DNA from 3 places in the Paenibacillus sp. FSL R5-0636 genome. Region 3 is predicted to be linked to each of the others. Evidence: a T-box and tRNA genes for the amino acid it is inferred to sense, from the RefSeq annotation. Region 3 holds a T-box; the other regions hold tRNA genes.
The links. A T-box is a leader RNA that pairs with one kind of tRNA and senses whether it is charged. The one in region 3 lies ahead of metG (methionine--tRNA ligase), so its partner is inferred to be a tRNA-Met.
Positions count from the first base shown of each region.

Region 1 (4,719 bases), 1.9 Mb from region 3:
ACAGCTCCTTACCTTTTGCCGGGTTAACAAAATCACCAGCGTACGACACAGCCACTTTTACATCAGGATCAACGTACTGAGCACCTTGAATGTAGCCGACCAAGAAAGCATTAATCCCCGGAATATCCATACCGCCCACAAACCCAATCACATTCTCAGGGGTAGCATTCGGCATATCCGATTGTGTAGCTAATGCTGCTACGGCACCTGCCAAGAAAGATACTTCATTTGTCGCATAAGACATGTTGTACATGTTATCTGGTGCTTCATCGATGTCGGTATCATAATTAATGAATTTTTTGTCTGGATACAATTCTGCCGTTGCATTAAACATCTCTGTAATTTCAGAACCGCCAGAAATAATTACATCCCAATCCTCGGAAGCGATATCGTTAAATGTAGGCTCCCATTTCGTTTTATCAACGCCCATTTCAACAACCTTTGTTACTGCACCTAGTTCATCCTTAACCTTTTGCAAGCCGTTATTAGCGGAGTCAAAAAATGATTTATCCCCAAGTGTCCCCGGAATCAGCAATACAACCTTGAGTTTATCCCCTGAACCTGTTTCTCCACCCTCAGCAGCGTTTGATCCAGTATTCGCAGAAGAACCGTTATTGGACGTGTTATTCCCACATGCTGTGACCAGAACCATCACCATTAATAACAACAAAGAAAGAACTTTTTTATTCATTACTCTATTCCACCCCTAATTTTAGTTGGTTAGTAATCCGGCAGAATCCCCATCTTCACCCATTGTATAATTCACGGTTCAAATGGAAATTCTCTTTTTTCCAAATAAAGTATCATTAAAAGTAATAAATTTAACGTTTAGGCTCAAAAATAGCAATAAAAATACCATTATTATTAATAATCCGCTTTATTTCCGAACGAGATGGCCAGTCAGGTTGCGAACTTTCGGATTTATTGATACGATCATAACAAATATTATTAAAAATAATTATATGATTTCGGTCATAGTTTTGTACGATTCGGCTAAAACATAAGTATTGGAGGATCATCATGGATCGTGTTCTATATATTGTAAGTGCCACACATGAGCTAAATACTTATATCCCTCCACACCAGCATGAATGCTACGAACTGGTCTATTATTTACAGGGGGTAGGGACAACCAATGTTGGCCCACGAAGTTACCATTTTCGCTCCTCTTCTTTCGCGCTTGTGCCACCCAATCATAAACATGACGAGCACCACCGTGAGGATGCAAATGTATTATTTGTAGGCTTCCACTCGGAACACCCTAATATGAGTAATCTGCTCGGCGTATATGAAGATGATAAAGATAAGACCGTTCTTCAAATCCTGCTGCGAATGAAAGCAGAGTTTACACGCAAGCAAGACGGATTCTCTGAGCTTCTAAACCTACAAATGAGCGAGATTACCGTCCATCTTATGAGGCTTCTTAGTGCCTCTGGATATCAATCCCCAACAGAAGACCGAGTACAATATGTCCTTAATTATATGAATGAGCATTATCGCCATAAATTGTCCGTCGAAACACTATCAGAAATGTCCGGATATAGCTACGATCGTTTTCGCCATCTATTTAAAGAACGGTTCGGGTCTTCACCCCTGCGGTATTTGCTGTTAAAACGCCTGGATTATGCAAAATCTCTATTACGTCATACTCAGATGCAAATCTCTGAAGTATCTGCTGCTGCAGGTTTTGTGAACGATGCCCAATTCTGCAATATGTTTAAACGAGAAATAGGTCATACCCCGCGAGCATTCCGCATTAATAATCAATCAGGTTAATCACTAATCAGATTAAAAAAAGCCGTTGAAATAGAGAAACTCCTCTATTCAACGGCTTAATCCTGTAAAACTAAGAACATAAAGAAAAAAGGTTAGTAAGATTGCTTATAAAAGCATTCTTACTAACCTTTTTAAGATACCGGCGAGAGGACTCGAACCTCCACGGTTTCCCACTCGATTTTGAGTCGAGCGCGTCTGCCATTCCGCCACGCCGGCACATATGAACTAAATGGAGGCGCCACCCAGATTTGAACTGGGGATAAAGCTTTTGCAGAGCTTTGCCTTACCACTTGGCTATGGCGCCATGTAAATTTTGGAGCGGACGACGGGAATCGAACCCGCGACCCTCGCCTTGGCAAGGCGATGCTCTACCGCTGAGCCACGTCCGCATAAAATGGCTGGGGATATAGGATTCGAACCTATGAGTGACGGAGTCAAAGTCCGTTGCCTTACCGCTTGGCTAATCCCCAATAACATTTTAAAGTAAAATGGGGCGACTGATGGGTCTCGAACCCACGAATGCCGGAACCACAATCCGGTGCGTTAACCCCTTCGCCACAGTCGCCATATTAAGTTGATATTGTTGCCATTATTCATTTTAAAGAAAATGGGGCGGCCGATGGGTCTCGAACCCACGAATGCCGGAACCACAATCCGGTGCGTTAACCCCTTCGCCACGGCCGCCATATTAAACTTTAGAAAGAACTTGGCAGGGGCAGCAGGAATTGAACCCACACCAACGGTTTTGGAGACCGTTGTTCTACCTTTAAACTATGCCCCTAAAAACTGGTGGAGGATGATGGATTCGAACCACCGAACACTTACGTGAGCAGATTTACAGTCTGATGCGTTTGGCCACTTCGCTAATCCTCCAAGGATGGTGCCGGCGAGAGGACTTGAACCCCCAACCTACTGATTACAAGTCAGTTGCTCTACCAATTGAGCTACACCGGCATGGCACTCATTCTTTTGTGATGATAAATGGTGGCTCGGGACGGAATCGAACCGCCGACACGAGGATTTTCAGTCCTCTGCTCTACCGACTGAGCTACCGAGCCATGATGAAAATGGCGGAACCGACGGGATTCGAACCCGCGATCTCCTGCGTGACAGGCAGGCATGTTAGGCCAACTACACCACGGTTCCAAAAGATATAATTGCTTAAGTTAATTGGTTGCGGGGGCAGGATTTGAACCTGCGGCCTTCGGGTTATGAGCCCGACGAGCTACCGGGCTGCTCCACCCCGCGCCAGTAAAATATGTTATGGTGGAGGCTGAGGGGATCGAACCCCCGACCCTCTGCTTGTAAGGCAGATGCTCTCCCAGCTGAGCTAAGCCTCCATAAACAACAATTGTTATTGTACCAAAGTCCACTAGGATAAATCAAGTGAAAATTTGGTGACCCGTATGGGATTCGAACCCATGTTACCTCCGTGAAAGGGAGGTGTCTTAACCCCTTGACCAACGGGCCATACTAATTAAAAATTTGTGGCGGAGAGAGAGGGATTCGAACCCTCGAGACGCTTGTGGCGCCTACACGATTTCCAATCGTGCTCCTTCGGCCAAACTCGGACACCTCTCCATATGGCTCCCCGAACAGGACTCGAACCTGTGACAACTCGATTAACAGTCGAGTGCTCTACCAACTGAGCTATCAGGGAATATTCATACCAGGCTTAATCGCCTGAAAACTGAATCCGAAACGAATCTGCATTCTAAGTATAGGATAAGCCCTCGACCGATTAGTATTGGTCAGCTCCATGCATTGCTGCACTTCCACCTCCAACCTATCTACCTCGTCGTCTTCAAGGGGTCTTACTAATTGGGAAATCTCATCTTGAGGGGGGCTTCACGCTTAGATGCTTTCAGCGCTTATCCCGTCCGTACGTAGCTACCCAGCCATGCTCCTGGCGGAACAACTGGTGCACCAGCGGTACGTCCATCCCGGTCCTCTCGTACTAAGGACAGCTCCTCTCAAATTTCCTGCGCCCACGACAGATAGGGACCGAACTGTCTCACGACGTTCTGAACCCAGCTCGCGTACCGCTTTAATGGGCGAACAGCCCAACCCTTGGGACCTACTTCAGCCCCAGGATGCGATGAGCCGACATCGAGGTGCCAAACCTCCCCGTCGATGTGGACTCTTGGGGGAGATAAGCCTGTTATCCCCAGGGTAGCTTTTATCCGTTGAGCGATGGCCCTTCCATGCGGTACCACCGGATCACTAAGTCCGACTTTCGTCCCTGCTCGACTTGTAGGTCTCGCAGTCAAGCTCCCTTATGCCTTTGCACTCTGCGAATGATTTCCAACCATTCTGAGGGAACCTTGGAACGCCTCCGTTACTCTTTAGGAGGCGACCGCCCCAGTCAAACTGCCCGCCTGACACGGTCCCCGTACCCGGTAAGGGTACTAGGTTAGAACCTAGATACGATCAGGGTGGTATCCCAACGGCGCCTCCACCGAAGCTTGCGCTCCGATTTCTACGGCTCCCACCTATCCTGTACAGATCGTACCCAAATTCAATATCAAGCTGCAGTAAAGCTCCATGGGGTCTTTCCGTCTTGTCGCGGGTAACCTGCATCTTCACAGGTATTAAAATTTCACCGGATCTCTCGTTGAGACAGCGCCCAAGTCGTTACGCCATTCGTGCGGGTCAGAATTTACCTGACAAGGAATTTCGCTACCTTAGGACCGTTATAGTTACGGCCGCCGTTTACTGGGGCTTCGGTTCATAGCTTCGGGTTACCCCTAACCACTCCCCTTAACCTTCCAGCACCGGGCAGGCGTCAGCCCGTATACTTCGCCTTGCGGCTTCGCACAGACCTGTGTTTTTGCTAAACAGTCGCTTGGGCCTTTTCACTGCGGCCCCCTCGTGCTATTCACACTACCGGGGCACCCCTTCTCCCGAAGTTACGGGGTCATTTTGCCGAGTTCCTTAACGAGA
Region 1 is NZ_CP150232.1:6,135,061-6,139,779, forward strand. Features, by position in the region: gene MKX34_RS27955 (BMP family ABC transporter substrate-binding protein) at 1-691, opposite strand, end outside; gene MKX34_RS27960 (AraC family transcriptional regulator) at 1,021-1,776, shown strand; tRNA gene MKX34_RS27965 (tRNA-Leu) at 1,914-1,992, opposite strand; tRNA gene MKX34_RS27970 (tRNA-Cys) at 2,007-2,080, opposite strand; tRNA gene MKX34_RS27975 (tRNA-Gly) at 2,091-2,165, opposite strand; tRNA gene MKX34_RS27980 (tRNA-Gln) at 2,172-2,246, opposite strand; tRNA gene MKX34_RS27985 (tRNA-His) at 2,266-2,341, opposite strand; tRNA gene MKX34_RS27990 (tRNA-His) at 2,385-2,460, opposite strand; tRNA gene MKX34_RS27995 (tRNA-Trp) at 2,484-2,557, opposite strand; tRNA gene MKX34_RS28000 (tRNA-Tyr) at 2,564-2,649, opposite strand; tRNA gene MKX34_RS28005 (tRNA-Thr) at 2,655-2,730, opposite strand; tRNA gene MKX34_RS28010 (tRNA-Phe) at 2,759-2,834, opposite strand; tRNA gene MKX34_RS28015 (tRNA-Asp) at 2,845-2,922, opposite strand; tRNA gene MKX34_RS28020 (tRNA-Met) at 2,948-3,024, opposite strand; tRNA gene MKX34_RS28025 (tRNA-Val) at 3,041-3,116, opposite strand; tRNA gene MKX34_RS28030 (tRNA-Glu) at 3,172-3,246, opposite strand; tRNA gene MKX34_RS28035 (tRNA-Ser) at 3,265-3,357, opposite strand; tRNA gene MKX34_RS28040 (tRNA-Asn) at 3,361-3,436, opposite strand; rRNA gene MKX34_RS28045 (23S ribosomal RNA) at 3,498-4,719, opposite strand, start outside.
Region 1: it has a tRNA-Met gene. The T-box ahead of metG (methionine--tRNA ligase) is inferred to sense a tRNA for this amino acid. The anticodon was not compared.

Region 2 (4,719 bases), 3.2 Mb from region 3:
CAAAGGTCTGGTCACAAAAAGATTATCCGTTAATCGAGGTTGGCCGTATGGTATTGGATCGCAATCCGGAGAACTACTTCGCTGAAGTAGAACAAGTCACATTCTCTCCCGGCTCTTTCGTTCCTGGTATTGAAGCTTCGCCGGATAAATTGCTACAAGGCCGTCTGTTCGCGTATGGTGATGCACACCGCCACCGGGTTGGCCCTAACCACAACAGCCTGCCTATCAACCGTCCAAAAGTAGAAGTGAAGAACTATCAACGTGATGGTGGCATGGCCTTGGGCAACAATGGCGGTTCCGGAGCCTATTACGAGCCTAACAGCTTAGGGGGACCAAAAGAATCACCGCAGCATAAAACATCGCCGTTCGAAGTCTCCGGATATGCGGATAGTGTCGCCTACAATAGTGACGATCACTATACACAACCAGGTGACTTGTACCGTCTAATGTCTGAAGAAGAACGTACCCGTCTAGTTCAAAACATCGTTGGCGCTATGACTCCTGTTGAAAGTAACGATATCAAACGTCGCCAGATTGAACATTTCTTTAAGGCTGATCCAGACTTGGGACAGCGTATCGCATCCGGTTTGGGTCTATCCGTACCAGACGGAATGTAAGACTGTAAATGCACTTATAAACTAAAGAGGACCTTTGCCCGTAGATGGGAAAGGTCCTCTTTTTACTAATTAGCTGAAAACATAATAAATGATGACAATCACAACGCACAGCGTAGAGACAATGGATAGACATGAAAAAAACGTGTTCCAGTTATTGCCTTTCATTTGTCTTATACACGACCAGTATAGTGGTTCTTTGGTGCTCTGCCCCATCACGTGATGATTTAACTACCGAACCGTAACAGATATTCACAATCTGTTCCTCCCGTAGTCCTGCCAGGAACTCATTAGCTTTATTCTCTGCATAAGAATTATCAGCATCTACAAACTCTTTAACTTGAATCATCCTGATCTCCTCCTTTAATAAATTAAGTAGTTATTTTATAGTTCTGGAATCTATATGTGAACTCAACGAAATGTACATGGCGTATCACTCCCCAGGTAACAATTAATGTAAAAATATCTTCAAAATATAGTATAGGCATTTCGCAGTTTTCTACGAAATGCCTATGCATCAGCCTATCATAGCACCCAAGTATGTAATAGTCAAAGGTTTTCATTACAATATTTAGAAGGTTTTAATTCCCCTTTTAAAATGGATTGGATTTACAAATAGAAGCTGGTATACTGATCAGAAGGTCTCCATTGGGGGACCTCTATTTGTATAGGAGGGATTTTAAGATGGCAACACACCATAACAAGTTTACAAGGAATGTGCTACTTAGAGGGGGTGAAATCTACTATGAACCATAGTCTTATCTATGAAGGCTCACGGACACAGCTGCTTCAGCAGCTTATTTATTTTGATGAGGAAAAAATCGCATTTCTAAATCAATACTTTCCGGTACGAAGCAAGGATAGAAGCAATGCTGAAACGCTGTTGTCCCGTTATTGCTCCGAGCTGGAACAATTACTAACTGAGTTTAATGGTGAAGATTTAAATTCTCAGGTCTTTATCGGAAGCCAGTTGCAGCTTCGTTACTTGGACGATAATACTACAGATATCTATACCATCGTATTTCCTAACCAAGCAGAACCTAACGATAACAAGATTTCTATGTTGTCACCTATAGGCATGCAGTTGCTGCTGGCTGAGCTCGGCAGTACTTGTCAGCTAGCGATTCCTTCAGGTCAACTAGAGGTGAAGATCGAAAGTATTAAGTTCGTGAATAATGGTGAGGTAGGCGTTCTTATATAAGGACGATCCCTTATAAACCCACTACAGCAGCGTCCCTTTCCTATATTAAGGAGGGGGGCGTTTCTATTATTTAAGTCTCCGTAAGATATGTCCAATCAAAAAAACACCCGCCTAATACCGGCAGGTGTTTCTCATTATAAGCGGGTGATGGGAATCGAACCCACGCTATCAGCTTGGAAGGCTGAAGTTCTACCATTGAACTACACCCGCAAAGGTATAAAATCGGGATGACACGATTTGAACATGCGACCCCCTGGTCCCAAACCAGGTGCTCTACCAAGCTGAGCTACATCCCGTTAACAATACTATAACTGCTTAGTAATAAAATGGCGCGCCCTGAGAGATTCGAACTCCCGGCCTTTTGATTCGTAGTCAAACGCTCTATCCAGCTGAGCTAAGGGCGCAAAATCTATATGGAGCGGACGACGGGAATCGAACCCGCGACCCTCGCCTTGGCAAGGCGATGCTCTACCGCTGAGCCACGTCCGCAAAAACATGGTGCGCGTGAAGGGACTCGAACCCCCACGTCGTGAAACGCCAGATCCTAAGTCTGGTGCGTCTGCCAATTCCGCCACACGCGCACACTTTAAAGAAAATGGTGAGCCATGAAGGACTCGAACCTTCGACACCCTGATTAAAAGTCAGGTGCTCTACCAACTGAGCTAATGGCTCTCATAAATGGCTGGGGATATAGGATTTGAACCTATGCATGACGGAGTCAAAGTCCGTTGCCTTACCGCTTGGCTAATCCCCAATAATAATTAACTAAATGGCGGAACCGACGGGATTCGAACCCGCGATCTCCTGCGTGACAGGCAGGCATGTTAGGCCAACTACACCACGGTTCCATAGACATAATGCATAAGTGTAAATTGGTTGCGGGGGCAGGATTTGAACCTGCGGCCTTCGGGTTATGAGCCCGACGAGCTACCGGGCTGCTCCACCCCGCGTCATTAATAAGTATATACTATTCATTTTCACCATACCAGCTTATCCCTAAACATAATGTATAAGAGTAAATTGGTTGCGGGGGCAGGACTTGAACCTGCGACCTTCGGGTTATGAGCCCGACGAGCTACCGGGCTGCTCCACCCCGCGTCAGTGAAAATAATATGGTGGAGGCTGAGGGGATCGAACCCCCGACCCTCTGCTTGTAAGGCAGATGCTCTCCCAGCTGAGCTAAGCCTCCATGATATGACCCGTATGGGATTCGAACCCATGTTACCTCCGTGAAAGGGAGGTGTCTTAACCCCTTGACCAACGGGCCATGCTAATAATTTTTATGGCGGAGAGAGAGGGATTCGAACCCTCGAGACGCTTGTGGCGCCTACACGATTTCCAATCGTGCTCCTTCGGCCAAACTCGGACACCTCTCCATAAATGGCTCCCCGAACAGGACTCGAACCTGTGACAACTCGATTAACAGTCGAGTGCTCTACCAACTGAGCTATCAGGGAATATGGTGGGCCTTAGTGGACTCGAACCACCGACCTCACCCTTATCAGGGGTGCGCTCTAACCAGCTGAGCTAAAGGCCCTTCTAAGACATATTAATATTAAGGGCAAAAAAAATACCACGGGTAATGTGGTTGTCCGCTTGGCGGCGTCCTACTCTCCCAGGACCCTTCGGTCCAAGTACCATCGGCGCTGGAGGGCTTAACGGTCGTGTTCGGGATGGGTACGTGTGGAACCCCTCCGCTATCGCCACCAAACGGGCATTTACAGCGTAAATGCTCAGGCTTAATCGTCTGAAAACTGAATCCGAAACGAATCTGCATTCTAAATATTGGATAAGCCCTCGACCGATTAGTATTGGTCAGCTCCATGCATTGCTGCACTTCCACCTCCAACCTATCTACCTCGTCGTCTTCAAGGGGTCTTACTAATTGGGAAATCTCATCTTGAGGGGGGCTTCACGCTTAGATGCTTTCAGCGCTTATCCCGTCCGTACGTAGCTACCCAGCCATGCTCCTGGCGGAACAACTGGTGCACCAGCGGTACGTCCATCCCGGTCCTCTCGTACTAAGGACAGCTCCTCTCAAATTTCCTGCGCCCACGACAGATAGGGACCGAACTGTCTCACGACGTTCTGAACCCAGCTCGCGTACCGCTTTAATGGGCGAACAGCCCAACCCTTGGGACCTACTTCAGCCCCAGGATGCGATGAGCCGACATCGAGGTGCCAAACCTCCCCGTCGATGTGGACTCTTGGGGGAGATAAGCCTGTTATCCCCAGGGTAGCTTTTATCCGTTGAGCGATGGCCCTTCCATGCGGTACCACCGGATCACTAAGTCCGACTTTCGTCCCTGCTCGACTTGTAGGTCTCGCAGTCAAGCTCCCTTATGCCTTTGCACTCTGCGAATGATTTCCAACCATTCTGAGGGAACCTTGGAACGCCTCCGTTACTCTTTAGGAGGCGACCGCCCCAGTCAAACTGCCCGCCTGACACGGTCCCCGTACCCGGTAAGGGTACTAGGTTAGAACCTAGATACGATCAGGGTGGTATCCCAACGGCGCCTCCACCGAAGCTTGCGCTCCGATTTCTACGGCTCCCACCTATCCTGTACAGATCGTACCCAAATTCAATATCAAGCTGCAGTAAAGCTCCATGGGGTCTTTCCGTCTTGTCGCGGGTAACCTGCATCTTCACAGGTATTAAAATTTCACCGGATCTCTCGTTGAGACAGCGCCCAAGTCGTTACGCCATTCGTGCGGGTCAGAATTTACCTGACAAGGAATTTCGCTACCTTAGGACCGTTATAGTTACGGCCGCCGTTTACTGGGGCTTCGGTTCATAGCTTCGGGTTACCCCTAACCACTCCCCTTAACCTTCCAGCACCGGGCAGGCGTCAGCCCGTATACTTCGCCTTGCGGCTTCGCACAGACCTGTGTTTTTGCTAAACA
Region 2 is NZ_CP150232.1:965,031-969,749, reverse strand. Features, by position in the region: gene katA (catalase KatA) at 1-617, shown strand, start outside; gene MKX34_RS04200 (sporulation protein Cse60) at 769-963, opposite strand; gene MKX34_RS04195 (GreA/GreB family elongation factor) at 1,360-1,815, shown strand; tRNA gene MKX34_RS04190 (tRNA-Gly) at 1,955-2,025, opposite strand; tRNA gene MKX34_RS04185 (tRNA-Pro) at 2,038-2,111, opposite strand; tRNA gene MKX34_RS04180 (tRNA-Arg) at 2,143-2,219, opposite strand; tRNA gene MKX34_RS04175 (tRNA-Gly) at 2,230-2,304, opposite strand; tRNA gene MKX34_RS04170 (tRNA-Leu) at 2,312-2,396, opposite strand; tRNA gene MKX34_RS04165 (tRNA-Lys) at 2,412-2,487, opposite strand; tRNA gene MKX34_RS04160 (tRNA-Gln) at 2,495-2,569, opposite strand; tRNA gene MKX34_RS04155 (tRNA-Asp) at 2,586-2,663, opposite strand; tRNA gene MKX34_RS04150 (tRNA-Met) at 2,689-2,765, opposite strand; tRNA gene MKX34_RS04145 (tRNA-Met) at 2,837-2,913, opposite strand; tRNA gene MKX34_RS04140 (tRNA-Val) at 2,929-3,004, opposite strand; tRNA gene MKX34_RS04135 (tRNA-Glu) at 3,011-3,082, opposite strand; tRNA gene MKX34_RS04130 (tRNA-Ser) at 3,099-3,191, opposite strand; tRNA gene MKX34_RS04125 (tRNA-Asn) at 3,197-3,272, opposite strand; tRNA gene MKX34_RS04120 (tRNA-Ile) at 3,276-3,352, opposite strand; rRNA gene rrf (5S ribosomal RNA) at 3,410-3,526, opposite strand; rRNA gene MKX34_RS04110 (23S ribosomal RNA) at 3,601-4,719, opposite strand, start outside.
Region 2: it has a tRNA-Met gene. The T-box ahead of metG (methionine--tRNA ligase) is inferred to sense a tRNA for this amino acid. The anticodon was not compared.

Region 3 (4,719 bases):
TGCGTTTATGGTGGCTGATGACGTTATAGTGATCAGTAAGGCATTAGGCAGCGACGAGGCCTTTAAATGGGAGTCTAAGGGCGCTGACGGCTATACCATCGAGACTGTTGAGAAGGATTCTGTCGGCACTGATGTGATTTTGAAGATTAAAGAGAATACTGAAGAAGATCAATATGATGAATATTTGGAAGAATATCGCCTGAAATCCATCATTAAAAAATACTCCGACTTCATCCGTTTCCCAATCAAAATGGACGTGAAGGAACAAAAGCCAAAAGAAGGCACGGAGAACGAGTTCGAAGAAGTTGTTCAAGAACAAACCGTAAACAGCATGGTGCCAATCTGGCGCAAGAATAAAAGCGAGCTGACTACAGAAGATTACGATAACTTCTATGCAGAGAAACGTTACGGCTTCGATAAGCCGCTTAAACATATTCATATCAGTGCTGATGGTGCTGTAGTGTACAATGCGATTTTGTTCATCCCAGAAAATACACCGTTTGACTATTACACAAAGGAATATGAAAAAGGTCTTGAGCTCTATTCCAACGGTGTGTTGATCATGAACAAATGTGCGGATCTGCTGCCTGATTACTTCAGTTTTGTAAAAGGTATGGTGGACTCAGAGGATCTTTCCTTGAACATTTCCAGAGAGATGCTCCAGCATGACCGTCAGCTGACTCTGATCGCTAAGAACATTAAGAATAAAGTGAAAAGCCAACTGCAAAGCCTGCTGAAGGATGAAAGAGAGAAATATGAGCAGTTCTATAATGCTTTTGGCAGACAGCTTAAGTTTGGTGTTTATAACGATTATGGGATGCACAAAGACACCCTTCAAGATTTACTAATGTTCTACTCCTCCAAGGAGAAGAAGCTGGTTACGCTGGACGAATACGTCTCAAGAATGCCAGAAGATCAGAAGTATATCTACTATGCTTCCGGAGAGTCGATCGACAGAATCGAGAAGCTCCCGCAAACCGAGCTTGTATCGGATAAAGGGTATGAAATTCTCTACTTCACTGATGATATTGATGAATTTGCGATCAAGATGATTCAGTCTTATAAGGAAAAAGAATTTAAATCCGTATCCAGCGGAGATCTGGGGATCGAAGCCGACGAAGCGGACAAGCCAACAGAAGCGGAAGAGAACGAAAACAAGGAGCTTTTTGAAGCGATGAAGGACATCCTGTCCGGCAAAGTGAAAAATGTTAAAGCTTCCAAACGTTTAAAGACTCATCCGGTATGTCTCTCTGCAGAAGGTGAGCTGACGATCGAGATGGAGAAAATTCTGAAATCGATGCCGAATGGCCAAGAGGTGCAAGCGGATAAGGTACTTGAAATCAACATCCATCACGAAGTATTCCAGTCCTTGAAGGCGGCAGCAGAGAACGACAAAGAAAAGCTCGGTTTATACACGAACCTGCTGTACAACCAAGCGCTGTTGATCGAAGGTCTACAGGTTAGTGATCCTGTTCAATTCACCAATGATATTTGCAAAATCATGAAATAATATGAAGTACAGAGACCATCCAATTGTATTATGATTGGGTGGTCTTTTTTATTTCAGCATTTCATTTTGTTGTGCGAAAAAGTAGTAATCAATTTCAGAGTCATTATTTGTGCAACCGCTGATCGAATAGATAATTTCACCTTGTGTGCTTTTTTTACTCGTCACTTCGGAGCAGGTATCGGTTCTGACTCCTGTGTTGCTTCCACCGAATGCATCATTAGAGGTATCATAGCTATAATTAATCACGTTACCGTCAAATTTCAAATCCTTAAATATAGGATCGCCTTCATCTGTGTAACTTGTAACGCGTATATTGTCTGCTTTTTTGCTGGAGAGATTAGTTATAAATTTCTCGAATTTATCTAGGTTGTACACTTTTTCCCAAGAAACAATATCCCCTCTACTGATGGCTTCTTTGGAAGTATAGGGTTCACTTTTGGGAAGAGAATTAACTTTATTATCGGAACAACCCCATACTCCTCCTAGTAAAAGAAAAGAGAGTGTAAGCAAATTTACCTTTTTCACTGAGGAACCTCCTTGTAACGTATTTATATAAAAGACGGAGATTAACTGGAAAAGTTACAGTGAGCTTGATTTTTCACATTGACAATAAACAACAAATTGAGTATTATTTTCTCTAACTTGAATATGTAAAAGCAAAGAAGAGAAAGAGTACCACGGCAATTCTTTCAACAGAGAGCTCCGGTCGCTGAAAAGGAGTAAAGAAAACCCTTGGGAATATGGTCTCAGAGCTGCGCATCGAAACCTTATGGGTTGTAGGCTGCGCCGGAACCTGCATCCGTTACAGTGCTAGGGTATAAACGTTAATTAACGTCGTACCTGAAGAGGTAAATGTCATGAGGCATTTATAAAATTAGGTGGTAACACGTGAGTAGAACTCTCGTCCTTTGTGGATGGGAGTTTTTTTGTTGTCTAAAAAAGGAGGAAAAGGTTAATGAGTAATGTGTTTATAGGTGGCGCTTGGCCGTATGCGAATGGATCTTTACATCTTGGGAGATTATCAAGTGTGTTGCCTGGGGATGTGCTGGCACGATATTTTCGCTCCAAAGGGGATAACGTATTATATGTATCAGGCAGTGATTGCCATGGAACACCCGTAGCGGTTCAGGCTGCGAATGAAGGGATTACGCCCGGAGCTTTTGCAAGCAGATATCATGAAGAGTTTCTGAAGTGTTTTGAACAGCTGGGATTTAGTTATGATCTATATACTCGAACGGATCAACAGCAGCATCATAAGGTCGTGCAAGAGTTGTTTACAAAGCTACTAGAGAATGGTCATTTATATAAAAAAACCATTGCGCAATGTTACTGCGAGGTGGATCAGCGCTTTTTGCCAGACAGATATGTGGAAGGGACTTGTCCGGTATGTGGCCAGCGGGCGCGAGGGGATCAATGTGATTATTGTTCTACGATTCTAGATCCTGCCGATTTGTTAGACAGAGTATGCAAATTATGTGGTAATACACCATCAGAAAGGCCGACAGAACATTATTATCTTAGCTTATCTAATTTTCAGTCTGAATTAACGGAATATGTAAAGGAAGCACAATTTTGGAGAGATAACGCTATAAAACTGACCAAACGTTATTTACAAGAAGAGCTGCAGGACCGCGCGGTAACAAGAGACTTGTCTTGGGGTGTAGATGTTCCTGTGGCTGGATTTGAAGATAAAAAGATTTATGTTTGGATTGAGGCGGTAAGTGGTTATTTATCAGCCAGTAAGCAGTGGGTTGCACAGTCCGGAGGAAGCTGGGAGGATTTTTGGTTAGAGGAAAAAGGGGAGATTACTGCTTATTATGTGCATGGTAAAGACAATATTCCTTTTCACACTTTAATATGGCCGGCTGTGTTATTAGGAGCTGGAGGTCTGCATTTACCGGACAGGATTATATCTAGCGAATATTTAACCCTTGAAGGGCAGAAGTTCTCCACTAGCCGAAACTGGGCGGTCTGGGTACCTGATATTTTAGAGCGGTATCAGCCAGATTCTATTCGTTATTTCTTAATTGCTAATGGACCCGAGAAGCGGGACACGGATTTTTCCTGGAGAGAGTTTATTTATAGCCATAATGGAGAGCTGCTTGGAGCATTTGGTAACTTTGTGAATCGTTCATTGGCTTTTGTAGATAAGTTTTATGAAGGGAAAGTGCCGAATGGGCAATTGGATAAGGGGTGGAATGACAACATTGACCTCTTGTATCTCGAATCAGGGCGGCTTATTGAGGCTGGGAATCTAAAAGATGCGCTGGAGTATATTTTTTCTTATGTGCGCAAGGCAAACCAGTATTTCGACCTGCAAAAACCATGGATACAGATAAAAGAGGATCAGGTTTCTTGTGATTCTGCAATATACACATGTGTGCAGATTATTGCGAACCTAGCGAATTTGTTACATCCGTTTCTGCCGTTCTCTTGTGACAAGATCAGGGGGTTCCTGTCGTTAGAACTACCGAATTGGCAGCCTTGCTCGGTACCCCCTTACCAACAGGTTACTGATTTACAATTATTGTTTGAACGAATTAATATTAACCGTATTAAAGAAGAAGAGGATAGGCTCGTTCAACAACAAGTGAATAAATAGAGCTGGTATTATCCATTCTTGAAACTCTCAATAAACTTTGAAGCCAATGATGACAAGTATTTATCCTTAATCCAGACGGCGGCGACCCGCGTGCGTAGTGATTCACTACTGATTTCTTTATAGATCAAATTACTGTTACTCGTTAATTCGAAAGCGGATTTGGGAATGATTCCGATGCCAAGACCAGCGTTTGCCCAGAGCAGTGTTGTTCTAGCATCATCATTCATGCAGAAAATCAGCGGATCAAAGCCGTTCTCAAGACATGTTTCCCGGATAAGCTGCTCAAAACGGCGGTAGATAATAAGCGGCTTATCCTTTAGCTCACCGATCTCAATAAAGTTTTCATCCGTTTTCCAGTCATACTCAGGTGTCATTACGGCAATCATAGGTTCAGCTTGTGTGTAAAGACACTCTAAATTTGTACCATTAAAGGGTGTCCTTACAATTCCGACTTCGACAATGCCTTTATTCAAGAGGTCAATGATTCTAAAGGTATTTCCTTCATGAATCTCAAACTTCACACCTTTATAGGTTTTGTGAAATTCACATAGCCGATCTTGAAGCAACGTAGCTCCAGAGGAAGAAACTGTACCAATGGCTAGGGTTC
Region 3 is NZ_CP150232.1:4,205,586-4,210,304, reverse strand. Features, by position in the region: gene htpG (molecular chaperone HtpG) at 1-1,510, shown strand, start outside; gene MKX34_RS19105 (DUF4362 domain-containing protein) at 1,559-2,035, opposite strand; T-box leader at 2,161-2,422, shown strand; gene metG (methionine--tRNA ligase) at 2,466-4,112, shown strand; gene MKX34_RS19095 (LysR family transcriptional regulator) at 4,121-4,719, opposite strand, start outside.